3 regions of the Alcanivorax sp. IL3 genome follow, and region 2 is predicted to be linked to each of the others. Evidence: predicted binding sites of a transcription regulator. Region 2 holds the regulator's gene; each other region holds the start of a gene.
What was found. The regulator PhoB, encoded in region 2, activates phosphate uptake and scavenging genes when phosphate is short. The targets are predictions, from matches to a motif close to TGTCATANNNNTGTCANA.
Positions count from the first base shown of each region.

Region 1: a site for PhoB is predicted at 1,633-1,650, ahead of ACMG4M_RS15390 (TIGR00153 family protein). Genes of this name have one in related genera too.
Region 3: a site for PhoB is predicted at 2,863-2,880, ahead of ppk1 (polyphosphate kinase 1). Genes of this name have one in related genera too.

Region 1 covers NZ_CP179931.1:3,308,253-3,313,108, reverse strand. The annotation lists gene ACMG4M_RS15395 (inorganic phosphate transporter) at 1-817, opposite strand, end outside; gene ACMG4M_RS15390 (TIGR00153 family protein) at 828-1,508, opposite strand; gene ACMG4M_RS15385 (GspE/PulE family protein) at 1,833-3,569, shown strand; gene glnE (bifunctional [glutamate--ammonia ligase]-adenylyl-L-tyrosine phosphorylase/[glutamate--ammonia-ligase] adenylyltransferase) at 3,854-4,856, shown strand, end outside.
Region 2 covers NZ_CP179931.1:298,338-303,193, forward strand. The annotation lists gene ACMG4M_RS01445 (TIGR00730 family Rossman fold protein) at 1-126, opposite strand, end outside; gene phoR (phosphate regulon sensor histidine kinase PhoR) at 273-1,583, opposite strand; gene phoB (phosphate regulon transcriptional regulator PhoB) at 1,695-2,399, opposite strand; gene ubiA (4-hydroxybenzoate octaprenyltransferase) at 2,657-3,529, opposite strand; gene ACMG4M_RS01465 (chorismate--pyruvate lyase family protein) at 3,734-4,273, opposite strand; gene rd (rubredoxin) at 4,531-4,695, shown strand; gene ACMG4M_RS01475 (NAD(P)/FAD-dependent oxidoreductase) at 4,756-4,856, shown strand, end outside.
Region 3 covers NZ_CP179931.1:647,375-652,230, forward strand. The annotation lists gene ppx (exopolyphosphatase) at 1-592, shown strand, start outside; gene ppk1 (polyphosphate kinase 1) at 735-2,822, opposite strand; gene ACMG4M_RS03060 (hypothetical protein) at 3,016-3,144, opposite strand; gene ACMG4M_RS03065 (alpha/beta fold hydrolase) at 3,396-4,244, shown strand; gene ACMG4M_RS03070 (MarR family winged helix-turn-helix transcriptional regulator) at 4,228-4,689, opposite strand; gene hemB (porphobilinogen synthase) at 4,813-4,856, opposite strand, start outside.

The DNA.
Region 1 (4,856 bases), 610 kb from region 2:
GGGCGAAGGCCATGGCACAGGCGGTGAAGATCATCAGTACGGCAAAGATGCGTTCTACGGAGTGAAAGCGGAATTCCTTGTCGGCTTCCGGGTTGGGCTGGATGCGGCTGAGAATGGCGGCGCCGATCACGGCGACCACCAGACCGCCAACGGCGGACCAGCCAAGACTGGCGCCATAGCTGATTTCCAGGCCGATATGCTTGAGGCCTTTCAGCAGGGTGACGGCGCTAATCGCGAAGCCCACCAGGAACATGTAGAAGGGCACCACCCGCTTGGCCCGCTGAAAGGGATCATCCTGGTTGAGTACCAGCTTCTGTACGCTCTTGATCAGGGCAAAGGAGATAAAGCCGGCCAGCAAGGGCGAGGTGACCCAGCTGGCGACGATGTTGCCCACCTTGCCCCAGTTGACCGCGTCCATGCCCACGCCCACGGCGGCAAAGCCGACAATGGCGCCGACGATGGAGTGGGTGGTGGAGACCGGCCAGCCGAACCAGGAGGCAACAATCAGCCAGATACCGGCGGCCAGCAGGGCGGACATCATCCCGTAGACCAGATAGTGGGGGAACTCGGCAAAGACGCCGGCATCGACGATGCCCTTGCGCACGGTGGCTGTCACTTCGCCACCGGCCAGATAGGCGCCGCAGAATTCAAAGACGATGGCGATCATCACCGCCTGTTTCACCGTCAGGGCACCGGAGCCCACCGAGGTGCCCATGGCGTTGGCCACGTCGTTGGCGCCCACGCCCCAGGCCATCAGGAAGCCGAAGGCGCCGGCCAGCAGTAGCATCAAATAGCTGTGTTCAATCATCCACTCCATAAGATAGCTCCTAGCGTGCGACCAACATCTGCAGGCGGCCGCCCACTTTCTGGGCGCGATCGGCGAGATCGCCTACCCATTCGATGATCTTGTAGAGAAAAATGACATCCACCGGGGGCAGTTCGCTTTCCAGCTTGAACAGGGTGGAACGGATGGTGATTTGTTGCTCGTCGTTGTTGCGCTCCAGCCGGTCCAGCTCTTCGATGAGCTCTTCCACGATCTGGATTTCACGACCGCTGAAGCCGGTCTCGATCAGTTCATCGAGCTCGTTGATGGCTTTCTGGGCCTGGGCGGAGGTGTCGATGGCGCCCTGCACATAGTCGCGCATCACATCGGCCAGCACCGGTGGAATGGTCATTTGCCGGCCCAGCATTAGCCCGGAAATGTCCTTGGCCTTGTTGGCGACCTTGTCCTGCACGCTGATCAGATCGAGCAGATCGGTGCGAGGCATGGGCAGGAACAGGCTTTTGGGCAGGTTCAGGCGGAACTCTTTTTTCAGTTCGTCGGCCTGGTTTTCCAGCTCGGCGATGTGCTTGCGGGCTGCGCGTGCCTTGTCCCAGTCACCGTCGGTAACGGCGGCGAAGAAATCTGCCAGGGTGCGGGCACAATCGTGAACGGTGTCGTAGTGTTGCTGCAGGGGCTTGATGGGGGAGCGGCCAAAGAGGCCGGCAATGGAGCTTCCAAAGGACATAGGCGCCTCGGATCCAGAGTCAGAGTAAAACCTGAAGCAGGGGCTTCAGGTGGAATCAGTGTCCCACTTTCCCGGGCGGTCGCCCAGTAGGGAGAGGGCTCGGGTCATGGCACGACCGTGCGTCTGTCACAGACATGTCATGAAACTGGTCGCGAGTATAGTCAAAGCCGCCGGGGCTGTCAGGGGTTCAATGATAGGGTTACAGTACTAGGACAAAATAATGAGGCCGCAGGACGGCCCGTTGGTCAAACCGGAGAGTCTTGAGTGAACGCCACCGCCAACCCCGCCAAACTGGATGGTCTGCTGATTGATGTGCGCTGGCTGATGCGCGAGTTGCTGGAAGAAGGGCGCGTCAGTCAGGAGGACTTCAATGTCATTTCCACCACGCCGCGGGAAAAGAAGGAGCTGAACTGGCATCCGATCCAGGTGCTGGCCAAGTATCGGCTTACCGATCGCAGTAATACCCATCAGTTGCTGGATGTGGAATTTCTTACTCGCTGGCTGGGGGAGAAGGCAGGTATCCGGGTCTGCCATATTGATCCACTCAAGGTGCATGTGGACCAGGTCACCAATGTGATGAGCTACGCCTTTGCCGAGCGCCACGGCATCGTGGCGTTGGAAGTGCTGCGCGACAAGGTGGTGGTGGCCTGCGATCAGCCCTTTGTTCGTGACTGGCAGGCCCACCTCAAGCAGGTGCTGCGCGACCGGGAGCTGGAGGTGGTGCTGGCCAACCCGGAGCAGCTGCGCCGCTACCGCGTTGAGTTCTACAACCTGAGCCGTTCCATCGCCGGTGCTTCCGGCAAAACCGGCCAGGAAATGTCCGGCATTACCAACTTCGAGCAGTTGTTGGAAGTGGGTAAGGGGCATCATGACGCGGATGACCAGCACATCGTCAATATTGTGGACTGGATTCTGCAGTATGCGTTTTCCCAGCGGGCCAGCGATATTCACCTGGAGCCGCGCCGGGAAACCGGCAAGATGCGCTTCCGTATCGATGGCGTACTGCACGATGTCTACGAACTGCCGGCGGCGATCATGGCGGCGGTGACCAGCCGACTGAAAATTCTCAGTCGCCTGAATGTGGCGGAAAAGCGCAAACCCCAGGATGGCCGTTTGAAGACCAAGTCGCCGGAGGGGGATGAGATCGAGCTGCGACTTTCCACCCTGCCTACTGCCTTCGGGGAAAAGATGGTGATGCGGGTGTTTGACCCGGATGTCCTGGTGCGCAGCTTCGAGCAGATGGGCTTCACCTCGGAGGACTATGAGTCCTGGCAGCGGATGACCTCGCATCCCCATGGGATCATCTTCGTCACCGGGCCCACCGGTTCAGGCAAGACCACCACCCTGTATTCCACCCTAAAGCAGCTGGCCACCAGCGAGGTGAATGTCTGCACCATTGAGGACCCCATCGAAATGGTGGAGTCCAGCTTCAATCAGATGCAGGTGCAGGCCAATATCGACGTGAGTTTTGCCCAGGGGGTCAAGGCCATGCTGCGCCAAGACCCGGATATCATCATGATCGGCGAGATCCGTGACCTGGCTACAGCAGACATGGCGATTCAGGCGGCACTTACCGGTCACCTGGTGTTGTCCACGTTGCATACCAACGATGCGCCGTCGTCCATTACCCGGCTGGTGGATTTGGGGGTGCCGCCCTACATGATCAGCGCCACGGTGCTGGGGGTGATGGCTCAGCGGCTGATCCGCACCCTTTGTCCTCACTGCAAGCAAGCCACGGAGACCGATGTGCAGGCCTGGGAGGAGCTGGTGCGCCCCTTCAAGATGAAGCCGCCGGAAGTTATCTATCGGCCGGTGGGCTGCCTGGAATGTCGGGATACCGGCTACCTGGGTCGCGTGGGGGTCTATGAAACCATGCCCCTGAATACCGCCCTGAAACAGCAGATTTCCCGGGGCGCCGAACTGGAAACCCTCACCCGTCAGTCGCTCAAGAATGGTATGAAGCCCCTGCGCATCAGCGGCGCCATGAAAGTGGCGAAGGGGCTGACCACCATTGAAGAGGTAATGCGGGTGACGCCGTCCCAGGATATTTTGCTGGGATAGAAAATGAGCAAGTTGAAAGTTCAAAGTTGAAAGGCGCGAAGAAAGGATTGGCGGCACCCGGGAAAGGCGGCGCTTCGCGCGGCATGGCTGTCCCGTCTGTGAGCATGACTCATTAGGCCGCTGTAGGAGCTTGCTTGCATGGCGAACCTGCGATCGTGAATCGCGGGCACGGCCTGAGTTAAGCGGTCCAGGCTCTTCCCGCGCCTTTCAGCTTTGAACTTTCAACGTGCAACTCCTTCCTGCCCTCTAGCCTTTCTCTCCCTCCCGTACGACAATAGCCGCCCATGAAAGAACCCCAATATCACGCTCTGCCGGATGAACTGTCGGTGCTGGTCAGCCAGCACTGGCAGCACTTTGTGGAATCCGGTCACCGTATCCCCGACGCCCTGCTTGATGACCTGCCCCGGGTGTGGGCGGGCTCCGACTATGTGGCGCAGCAGTTTCAGCGTGATCCGGGCCTGGGCCAGTGGCTTGAGGACAGTGATCCGAGTGGCGCCCTGGCTGAGGATTCGCTCCGTCAGACCGTGCAGGAGCAGTTGGCCGCCTGTCACAGCGAGGATGAACTCAAGCGTGCCCTGCGCCGTCTGCGCCACCGCCATATGGTGCGCATCATCTGGCGGGATCTGGCCGGGATTGGGGATTATCACAGCACTGTGGCGGATCTGTCGCTGATGGCGGATACCCTGATACAGGAAGCGCTGACCGTGCTGCACGGCTGGGCCTGTGAGAAAAGTGGCACCCCGGTGGGGCCGGATGGCAAGCCGGTGAAGCTGGTGGTGCTGGCCATGGGCAAGCTGGGGGCGCGGGAGCTGAACCTGTCCTCGGACATTGATCTGATTTTCGCCTATGAGCATGAAGGCGAAATCGAGGGTGAGCGACGCAGCCTTAGCCATCACCAGTTTTTCGTGCGCCTGGGCCAGCAGTTGATCAAGGCCCTGGACCAGCCCACCGCCGACGGTTTCGTATTTCGGGTGGACATGCGCCTGCGCCCCTGGGGCAAGAGCGGCGTACTGGCCATTGGTTTCGATGCCATGGAAGGGTACTACGAGACCCAGGGACGCGAGTGGGAACGTTATGCGCTGATCAAGATGCGCCCGGTGGGTGGTGATCTGCAGGCGGGAAAACGCCTGATCAAGCGGCTCAATCCCTTCGTCTATCGTCGTTATATAGACTACGGGGCCTTCCACTCCCTGCGTGAGATGAAGTCCCTGATCGAGCGGGAAGTGAACCGCAAGGGCATGCAGGCGGATGTGAAGCTGGGTGCCGGCGGCATCCGTGAAGTGGAAT
Region 2 (4,856 bases):
GCTGGCCCCGCCATAGACAAGGCCAAGGTTGCGGGCAACCAATTCTTTGGCGAGACCCTCAGCGGCTTGAATATAGTCGTTTCCCTCACCGGGGCTGGAGCCGCAATAGACGCAGATTTTTTTCATGGGCATCGCCGTTTGTTCGTTGTGGCTAGAGGCAGCTGTAGGAGCGCCGCTTGAGGCGCGAACCGAGCCTCGGCGAGGACATCGCCTTTGGGTTGCTGCCTCGCTCGCTCGGTTCGCGCCTCAAGCGGCGCTCCTACGCTGGCTTTTTACCCCGCCACCGCCGTGGGTTTACTCACCAACCGATCCGCCGGGAAATGACAGGTAAAGACGCTGCCCTTGCCCAGTTCGCTCTTGATTTCCAGTTTGCCGTTGTGGCGGATCATCACGTGCTTGACGATGGCCAGGCCCAGACCGGTGCCGCCGGTCTCGGTGACGCGGCTGTTATCCGGGCGATAGAAGCGTTCGGTGAGGCGCGGAATGTGGGCCGGATCAATGCCGACGCCGTTGTCGCTCACTGCCAGATGCGCGCCGCGTTCATCCTGCCACCAGCGAATCTGGATCTGGCCACCGGCGGGAGTGTATTTCACCGCATTGGTGATCAGGTTGCCGAACGCGCTTTCCAGCTCTGCCGGGTTGGCGATCAGGCGGGCCTCTTCGGTCACGTCCAGCTCGATGCTGTGGGCCTTGTCGGCGCTGAGTGCGAGGGCATTTTCGCGCATGCGTTTGAGCATGCCGTGGACCGGTACCGCCTGGCTCAGGTTGTCCGCGTCGGTGCCTTCCAGTCGGGCCAACAACAGCAGATCCGAGACCAGAGCTTCCATGCGGTTGGACTGGTTGTCCATCTGGGTGAGCGCCCGGCGCAGGCGCGACTGTTCTTCCGGTACGGTATCAAGCAGGGTTTCAAGGTAACCCTTGAGCACGGTCAGCGGGGTTTTCAGTTCGTGGCTCACGTTGGCCACGAAATCCTTGCGCATCTGTTCCAGGTGATGGAGCCGGGTCACGTCCCGGGCCATCATCAACTGTTCGCCCACACCAAACTCGGTGACGCGAAATTGCAGGATGCGGTTGTCGTCTACCGGCGAGGGAATTTCCAGGGCGTCACGAAAATCTCCCTGGCTAAGGTATTCGGTAAATTTCGGATGGCGGATCAGGTTGGTGAGCGGTTGGCCCAGGTCCTGGCGGGCATTGAAACCCATATAGTGTTCTGCGGCCTGGTTCCAGTACTCCAGGTAGCCGTGTTGATCGATGAGGATGACCACATCTTCCAGGGCATTCACTGATTGTTGGGCGCGGTGAATGATGCCTTGCAGGTTTTCCTGGGCGCGGCGTTCTTTCTGGAAAAGGTGTTCAAGGCGAGTGTAGAACTCGCCCCAGAGGCCGGTGCTGTCCGGTGGCTCGGTATGGTCATCGCGCACCAGCCAGCTGTACAGGCCAAACAACTGCCGGGTGCTCCAGATGATATAGCCCAGCATGCCTGCCAGCAGTGGCCAGATGTTGCCCACCGCTAACGCCGCCAGAGCGGCCAGCAGTAACAGGCCGACAATGCGATTTACTTCCTTGGCCAGACTGGCTTTCATGATCTCGCTTCCACCGCCCCGTTGCGGCTACGTGGGTGCATTAATCGTAACCGACTCGCATTGCACCACCTCTTCTGATTGCGCGCAATGCGTAGCGCAGACCGGATCGGTTCAGCCTGCCTTGGCGGATTTTACTGAAAAACGGTAGCCGGTGCCGCGTACCGTCTGGATAAAACGGTCGTAGCCGAAGGGGGCCAGGGCCTTGCGCAGGCGACGGATATGCACATCAATGGTGCGGTCTTCCACATACACGTTGGCGCCCCACACCTGATCCAGTAACTGGGTGCGCGAGTAGGCCCGTTCCTGGTGGCTCATGAAGAATTCCAGCAGACGGTATTCCGTCGGGCCCATGTCCACGGGCTCGTCGTCGGCGCTGATGCGGTGGCTGACCGGATCCAGGCAGAGACCTTCCACTTCAATGGCCTTGTCCGCCGCCGTGCTGGAAGCCCGGCGCAGTACCGCCTTGATGCGGGAAATCAGCTCGCGGGTGGAAAATGGCTTGGTGATGTAGTCGTCGGCGCCCACATCCAGGCCCTGGATCTTGTTGTCCTCTTCGCTCTTGGCGGTGAGCATGATGATGGGGATCTCGTTGGTGGTCTCATCACGCTTGAGGCGGCGGGCCAGCTCAATGCCGGTGATCGACGGCAGCATCCAGTCCAGCAGCACCAGATCCGGGCGTTCATCGACAATAATTTCGTGGCCGCGCTGGGCATTTTCTGCCTCCAGCACATCAAAATCAGCCAGCTCCAAGGCAACGGCCACCATTTCCCGAATAGCGGGCTCGTCGTCAACAATCAAAATACGGTTACGGGACATGGCTTTCCTTCCTTGCCTGTCTATCTATGTTGCCCTATTAGATTGCTTTTTTGTGACATTCGTATGACAAGTTGGGCGGATTTTTGGGGGAAAAGCAAGAGGCGAGCTATAACACCAATTCAGGGCATGTGCCGATGGATGGATACGGCACTTCGCGCTGCTGAGGAAAAACAGAAAAAATCTCAGCGCGGGTCATCACGGCTAACGAGTGGCATTACCCTATGTCGCGTTGCAACTCGAAGCTTGTAGCTTGCCACTCAAAGATACTGGAAATATAACCCGACAAACACGCACGCTCCGGCCCAGTGGTTATTGAGAAAAGCGTGGAAGCTGGGCCAGCGTTCCCGGTAGCGGATCAGACTGTGCTGGAACAGGAAGCTCAGGGTCATGCCGCCCAGGCCCACGTACCAGGGCCAAGAGAAGTCCAGCCGTTGTCCCACCATGATCAGCGCCAGCAGAGTCAGACCCTGGAGGATGGCGATCATCAGCCGGTCCGCATCGCCGAACAGGATGGCGGTGCTCTTGATGCCCAGTTTCAGGTCGTCTTCCCGGTCGCACATGGCGTATTCGGTGTCGTAGGCCACAGTCCACACCAGGTTGGCCACATACAATAGCCAGGCGATTTCCGGCACTGCCCCGGTTTCGGCGGCAAATGCCATGGGGATGGCCCAGCTGAAGGCGGCGCCCAGAAACAGTTGCGGCATGAAGGTGAAGCGTTTGGTGAAGGGGTAAAGAACAGCAAGCCCGAGGCCACCGAAGGACAACCAGAAGGTCAGCTCGTTGAGGAACAGCACCAGCACAAAGGCCAGCAGCCCCAGTCCACAGAACAGGGCCAGGGCTTTCTTGGCGCTGATGGCACCGGTGGCCAGTGGGCGACCTTTGGTGCGTTCCACGTCACCATCGAAATCCCGGTCGGCAAAGTCGTTAATCACGCAGCCGGCGGCACGCATGATGATCACCCCGAGAATGAAGATCAGCACGGTTTTCAGGCTCGGCGTGCCATTACCGGCAATCCACACCGCCCACAGGGTGGGCCACAGCAGCAGCAGCGTACCGATGGGGCGATCCAGTCGCATCAGCTGTATATAGGGCCAGGCTTGGGGGTAGCGCTGTTCAACGAAGGCAAACATGGGACATCCGGTTGTCAGGGGCGGGGTTAAGTTTCAAGTTGAAAGTGGAAAGTTTCAAGGCGCCTTGTAGGAGCACCTCTTGAGGTGCGAAGCCTCGAATGGTCGCGATAACTCTCAGATTTGAACCGACTCTCCCTCCAGGCAGGGTGACTGCGGTGAAAACCATTTCCTCGCTACGCTCGGTTCGCACCTCAAGAGGTGCTCCTACAGCAGTGAAGAAACGCTAGTAGCGCCCACCTTCTCCCACAGTGCCGGCAGAAAGTATTCTGCTACCAGCAACGGCTCACCGCGTTTGATGAAACGGGACTGGCGCCCCCAGCACACTGGCATGGCTTCTGCAGGGCTTCCAAGGCGAGCCCAGACCTGGTCGCGCAGGCAGGTGGGGCGTTTGTAGAGTTCCAGGCCCAGGGAGCGGCTACCCATATGGCCCAGGGAGCGATTGGCGCCGGTGAGGCTGGTCAGGGGCAGAACGCTGCGGGCGGCCACCACCGGGGTGTCGTCCAGCAGCAGAGTGACCTCGCGGATCAGTGCCGCCCGCCGGGGAGCCAGGTCCAGCAGTTGCCGTTCGTCGGCTCGGGGAAAGCTGATGGCGTGGTAGCCAGGCTCCACCCGGAACTGGCCGTGGCGCTTCAGACGCAGGGTCAGGGACGCCGGATCCGCCATCCACTCACGGATACGGGGCGGCAGCACCAGCTGTTCCAGCGGGCGCCAAAGGCTGTCAGGATGCAGGGCGGCAGGCAGCATGGGTCTCTCAACATCGCAGGCCGCAGGACTATGGCGCAAGCAGTGACTCAGGGCAAGTCAGCAGCGCGCCGGTCTGCGAGCGCTTGCCGGCAAGCGATAATGGCCTTGGGCCAGGCAAATGGACCCCGGCGCCAATGCGTGCCAGTGCCCAATGTCATTGATTTTTCGGGCGTGCGCCGATAGGTTATCGCCCCCCGAGATACACCCTGTATGTAGCAGAGTAAGCGAGTACTTACTCCAATTCGACGAGGTTCACGATGAAGAAGTGGGAATGCGTAGTGTGCGGTTTCATCTATGACGAAGCCGAAGGTCTGCCCGATGAGGGTATTGCCCCCGGTACGGCCTGGGATGATGTGCCGGAAGACTGGGTCTGCCCGGATTGTGGCGTGGGCAAGGACGATTTCGAAATGGTGGAAATCTGAGCCGTTACGCTCTGGCCACACAGTCATTCCGCCCGTTCACTGATTAATTAAGGACTGTTCATGCAACCTATCGTCATCATCGGTTCCGGCCTTGCCGGCTTTAATACCGTCAAGGAATTCCGCAAGCTGGACAAGGAAACGCCCATCGTTGTGATCACCAG
Region 3 (4,856 bases), 350 kb from region 2:
GCGTTTTGCCCACGAGGACGTGCGTGAGCGCAGTATCCAGTCGCTGATGAGTCGCCATCATGTGGAGCGCACTCAGGCGGAGCGTGTCTGTGACACGGCCACGGGTCTGTATGGTCAGGTGGCCAAAAGCTGGCAACTGGACGATGGCGAGTTGGCGGATACCTTGCGCTGGGGCGCGCTGCTCCACGAGGTGGGGCTGGCCGTTTCCCATAGCCAGTTCCACAAGCACGGCGCCTACCTGGTGACCAACTCGGACTTGCCCGGCTTTTCCCGCCAGGAGCAGCAGGCGGTGGCGGTGCTGGTGCGTGGCCACCGCCGCAAGCTTCCGCTGTCCGCGTTGTCGGAGCTGCCGGACGATGAGCAGCAGGGCCTGTTGCGGTTGTGCCTGGTGCTGCGATTGTCTGCTCGCCTGCACCATGCCCGTTGCGATGAAGTCATTCCCGAGATGGTGCTGAAAGCCGAAGATAATACCTTGTCCCTGCAGTTTCCGGCGCACTGGCTCGAAGAGCATCCGCTGACACTGGCTGATCTGGAACAGGAACAGGATTATTTTCGTGCTGGCGGCTATGAGCTTAGGTTGGTTGATAATTGAGAAGGGATAATTGATAACGGCGCGGATTGGCGTTGCTGTTGTCTTTAAACGCAAAAGGCCGCGTCCAAGCGATTGGGCGCGGCCTTTTGCGTTTCAGGGCTTGATGCCCTTTCCCACGAGTTATCAATTATCCATTAAAAACTCAGTTTCCGCCCAGGGTTTCCAGCAAGGTCTGCTGGGCAATAAACGCGGTTTCGCCCTCCTGGGGCTGTGCGCGCAGATAGCGGCCATCGGGCTGCAGTACCCAGGCACGGCTGTTGTCGCGCAGATAGTAATGCAGTCCCTGCTCAATCACCTGTGCCTTGAGCACCGGGTCATTGACCGGGAAGCAGGTTTCCACCCGGTTGAACAGGTTGCGATCCATCCAGTCGGCGCTGGAGCCATACACCAGATCTTCACCGCCGTGATGGAAGTGGTAAATGCGGGTATGTTCCAGGAAGCGGCCGATCACCGAGCGCACCCGGATATTCTCGGATAGCCCCGGTACCCCGGGTTTCAGGCAGCAGATCCCGCGTACGATCAGATCAATCTCCACGCCCGCCTGACTGGCCCGGTACAAGGCCTGGATGATCTTCTCTTCGGTGAGGGAATTGAATTTGGCAATAATCCGCGCCGTGTTGCCGGCGGTGGCCTGCTGCGTTTCAAAGTCGATCCATTCAATCAGCGACGGGTGCAGGGTAAAGGGCGAATGCTTTAGCTGCTTTAGCCGCGCCGCCTTGCCCATGCCGGTGAGCTCCTGGAAGATCTTGTGCACGTCCTGGCAGATACCTTTCTCGCAGGTCATCAGGCCGTAATCGGTATACAGCTTGGTGGTCTTGGTGTGGTAGTTACCGGTGCCCAGATGCACGTAGCGTTTGATGCCATCGCCTTCGCGGCGCACTACCAGCAGCATCTTGGCGTGGGTCTTGTAGCCCACCACCCCGTACACCACGATGGCGCCGGCTTCCTGCAGGCGCCGGGCCCCTTCGATATTGGATTCCTCGTCGAAGCGCGCACGCAGCTCCACGATGGCGGTGACTTCCTTGCCATTCCGGGCGGCGGTTTCCAGATGATCGAGGATTTCTGACTTGGTGCCGGTACGGTACAGGGTCTGCTTGATGGCCAGGACCTTGGGGTCGCGGGCCGCTTCCGCCAGCAGACTGACCACTGGCTGGAAGGATTCATAGGGGTGATGCAGCAGAATGTCGCCCTGATCCATGGCGTCGAAAATGGTTTCGGCTTTTTTCACTGCCGGCGCCAGCTTCGGGGTGTAAGGCGGGTAGTGCAGGCGCGGGCGGTTCACGCTGGTGAACATGCGCGCCAGGTTCACCGGGCCATTCACTTCGTACAGATCGATCTCGGTGAGTTCGAACTGCTCCAGCAAATAATCGGTCAGGTGACGCGGGCAGTTGTCCGCCACTTCCAGGCGCACCTCGTCACCATAACGCCGTGACAGCAGCTGGCCTTTCAGTGCGCTGGCCAGGTCTTCCACGTCCTCGTCCACTTCCATGTCCGCGTTACGGGTGACCCGGAACTGGTAGCAGCCGGTGGCTTTCATACCCGGGAACAGGTCCGATACATGGGCATGGATCATGGATGACAGGAACACGAAGTTGTCGTCGCCGCTTTCGCTGATCTCGTCAGGAATACGGATCAGCCGGGGCAGAGAGCGGGGTGCGGGCACAATGGCCAGACCGGTGGAACGGCCAAAGGCATCTTTGCCGTCCAGCGATACGATAAAGTTCAGGCTCTTGTTCACAAGCCGCGGGAAGGGGTGTGACGGGTCCAGGGCAATGGGGGTAAGCACCGGATAGATCTGTTCGCGAAAATATTTTTTCACCCATTCAATCTGTGCTTCGGTCCAGTCTTCGCGACGCAGAAAGTCCACGCCTTCCTCGCGCAGGGCCGGCAGAAGAATGTTGTTGAGAATGTGATACTGACGGTCCACCGCCTCGTGGGTCGTGCGGCTGATTTCCTTCAGGATTTCCTCGGCCAGCATGCCGTCGGGGCCCGGCTGGCCGGTGTGGGTTTCCAGCTTGTTTTTCAGGCCGGCCACACGGATCTCGAAAAATTCATCCATGTTGCTGGAAAAAATCAGCAGAAAGTTCAGCCGTTCCATCAAGGGATGGCTGTCGTCCATGGCCTGTTCCAGCACCCGCAGGTTGAACTGCAACAGGCTCAGTTCCCGGTTGAAATAGTAGTCCGGGTTGTTGAGGTCGATGGCGCTGTGTTCGCTGGCAATGTCATTCATTGGCGTCGTCCTGACCGGGCCGTTTGCAAAGACCCTATTGCATGACATTAATGTGACACGGTAATGACAGGTGCAAAATGATTTTGTGTTAACGGGCTTTTCAGCAGCCTGTTAAGCAGGATAGCGCGCGGATCGGGGAGGCGGGAAGTGGAGATGAAATAATAAAGCCGCCCGCAGGCGGCTTTATGGATACTCAGCCCTGGAAGATCCAGGATTGCTGGATTATGTCCAGCTCCTGCATCTCCTGTTCGGTTGGGGCGCGGCCTTCAGCAGCGGCCAGGCTCGACAGGCTCAGGGTGGCGATCAGTATCAGTGTACGCATTACAGTTATCCTCGGGTCAGGGACCCAGTCATCAGAATCAGCAGAAAACGGTGAAATTCTAACCGTTTCCTCATATAAGCCATTGGCTGTTCCTGCCGGGATTCACGGCTCCGGGGGCCATCCCGGGAATCGGGCTGGCTTGTCTGTGAGGATAAAGCAATATAAAGTGTAAATACACTAAATGGTAATCATGGCACAGCAAGGCGCATTTGGGTTGCTTTTGAGTGTATATACATTAAAGGAGAAGGGTTATGTTGCTATCCGTTTTTCAAACCTTGATGGCTGGCTATAGTCGGCTGCTGCCAGGCAGCGCCAGTGATACGGCACTGCATCTGTTGACTACGCCCCGGGTGTCCAGGGGGCCATTGTCGTTCCGCACATCAGAGCCGGATCTGACTGTTTCGCTGGGTGAGCGGGCGCAACTGGCGATATGGCAGGGTGGCGACGAGGCCGCGCTGTTTGTGCATGGGTGGTCCGGCCGGGCCACACAGATGTTGCCCTTCATCGATGCAGTGAATGGCAACCGATATACCCGCTACGCCCTGATTTTACCGGGGCATGGAGAGCAGGCGGATGGGCCGGCCCATGTGGGGGATTTCATTGCCGCGATTCGTCTGGCGCTGGATTTTATCGGTGGTCCTGTATCCGTTGCGCTGGGGCATTCCATGGGTGCCGGGGCCCTGGCCCACGTGGCCACACAGGAAAGCCGTATCGGGAGGCTGGTGCTGATTGCCGGACCGGCGGAATTTCGCGGCATGGTCAATAATTTCGCTTTGTTTCTGCATCTGGGTGAGCGGGCACGACTCCAGCTTCTACAGAAAATGGCCGCCCGGGTGGGGATTGGTTTCGATGCACTGAATATAGCGCGGTTGGGCAAGCAGATTCGTGGCCCGGTATTGCTGATCCATGATACCGGTGACAGGGAGATTCCTTTTGCGGAGGGGCTGCGTCTGCAACAAGCCATTCCAGAGGCTACGCTGCATCAAACGCAAGGGTTGGGTCATCGCAAAGTGCTCAGGGATGCGGCGGTGATCGATACCGTTAAAGCGTTTTCGGATTCGCCCCTGCCTTCTCAAGCGCCGCTTAAAGCTCTTGCTTGACCCGGGTACTGAAGCGATGAAGTTGACTGGCCATATTGTCCCACTCCTCTTTGCCGACCAGTGACTCGAAAGCGTTCTGGGCTTCCTGCCAGCGTATCAGTGCCCGCTGGTAGAGAGCCTCGCCATCGGCAGTGAGCGACAGACCCAGTGAGCGTTTGTTGCCTGTGGGCTCGGATTCCACCAGCCCTTTCTCGATCAGTTTGTCCACGGTGCGCTGCAGGGAGGTACGCTCCATGCCCAGCCATTCGGATAACTGAAAAATGGATTCCGGCGGTTGTGCCTTGATGGCATTGAGGATGGAAAACTGGGTAATGCGCAGGCCGGTATCTGCCAGCTTGTTGTTGTAGAGGCGGGTGACCAGACGTGACAGCACCCGGGAATGCAGGGCGGCGCAATGGCGACCCACTTCCAGGGGGGCGAGGGTGTCGGTCTTGTCTTGGCCCATTGGAGCGCTCCGCTAATGTATTGGTGTATATGCATTATAGGATGCGGGCCGGTGCCCCTGTCCAGCGCATGCTGTGGGGTATTGCGTTCAATGGAGCGAATGCGCCGGACAGGGTTTCTCAGATCAGCCTTTCAGTTTCTGCGCAGCCGCCTTGGCAAAGTAGGTGA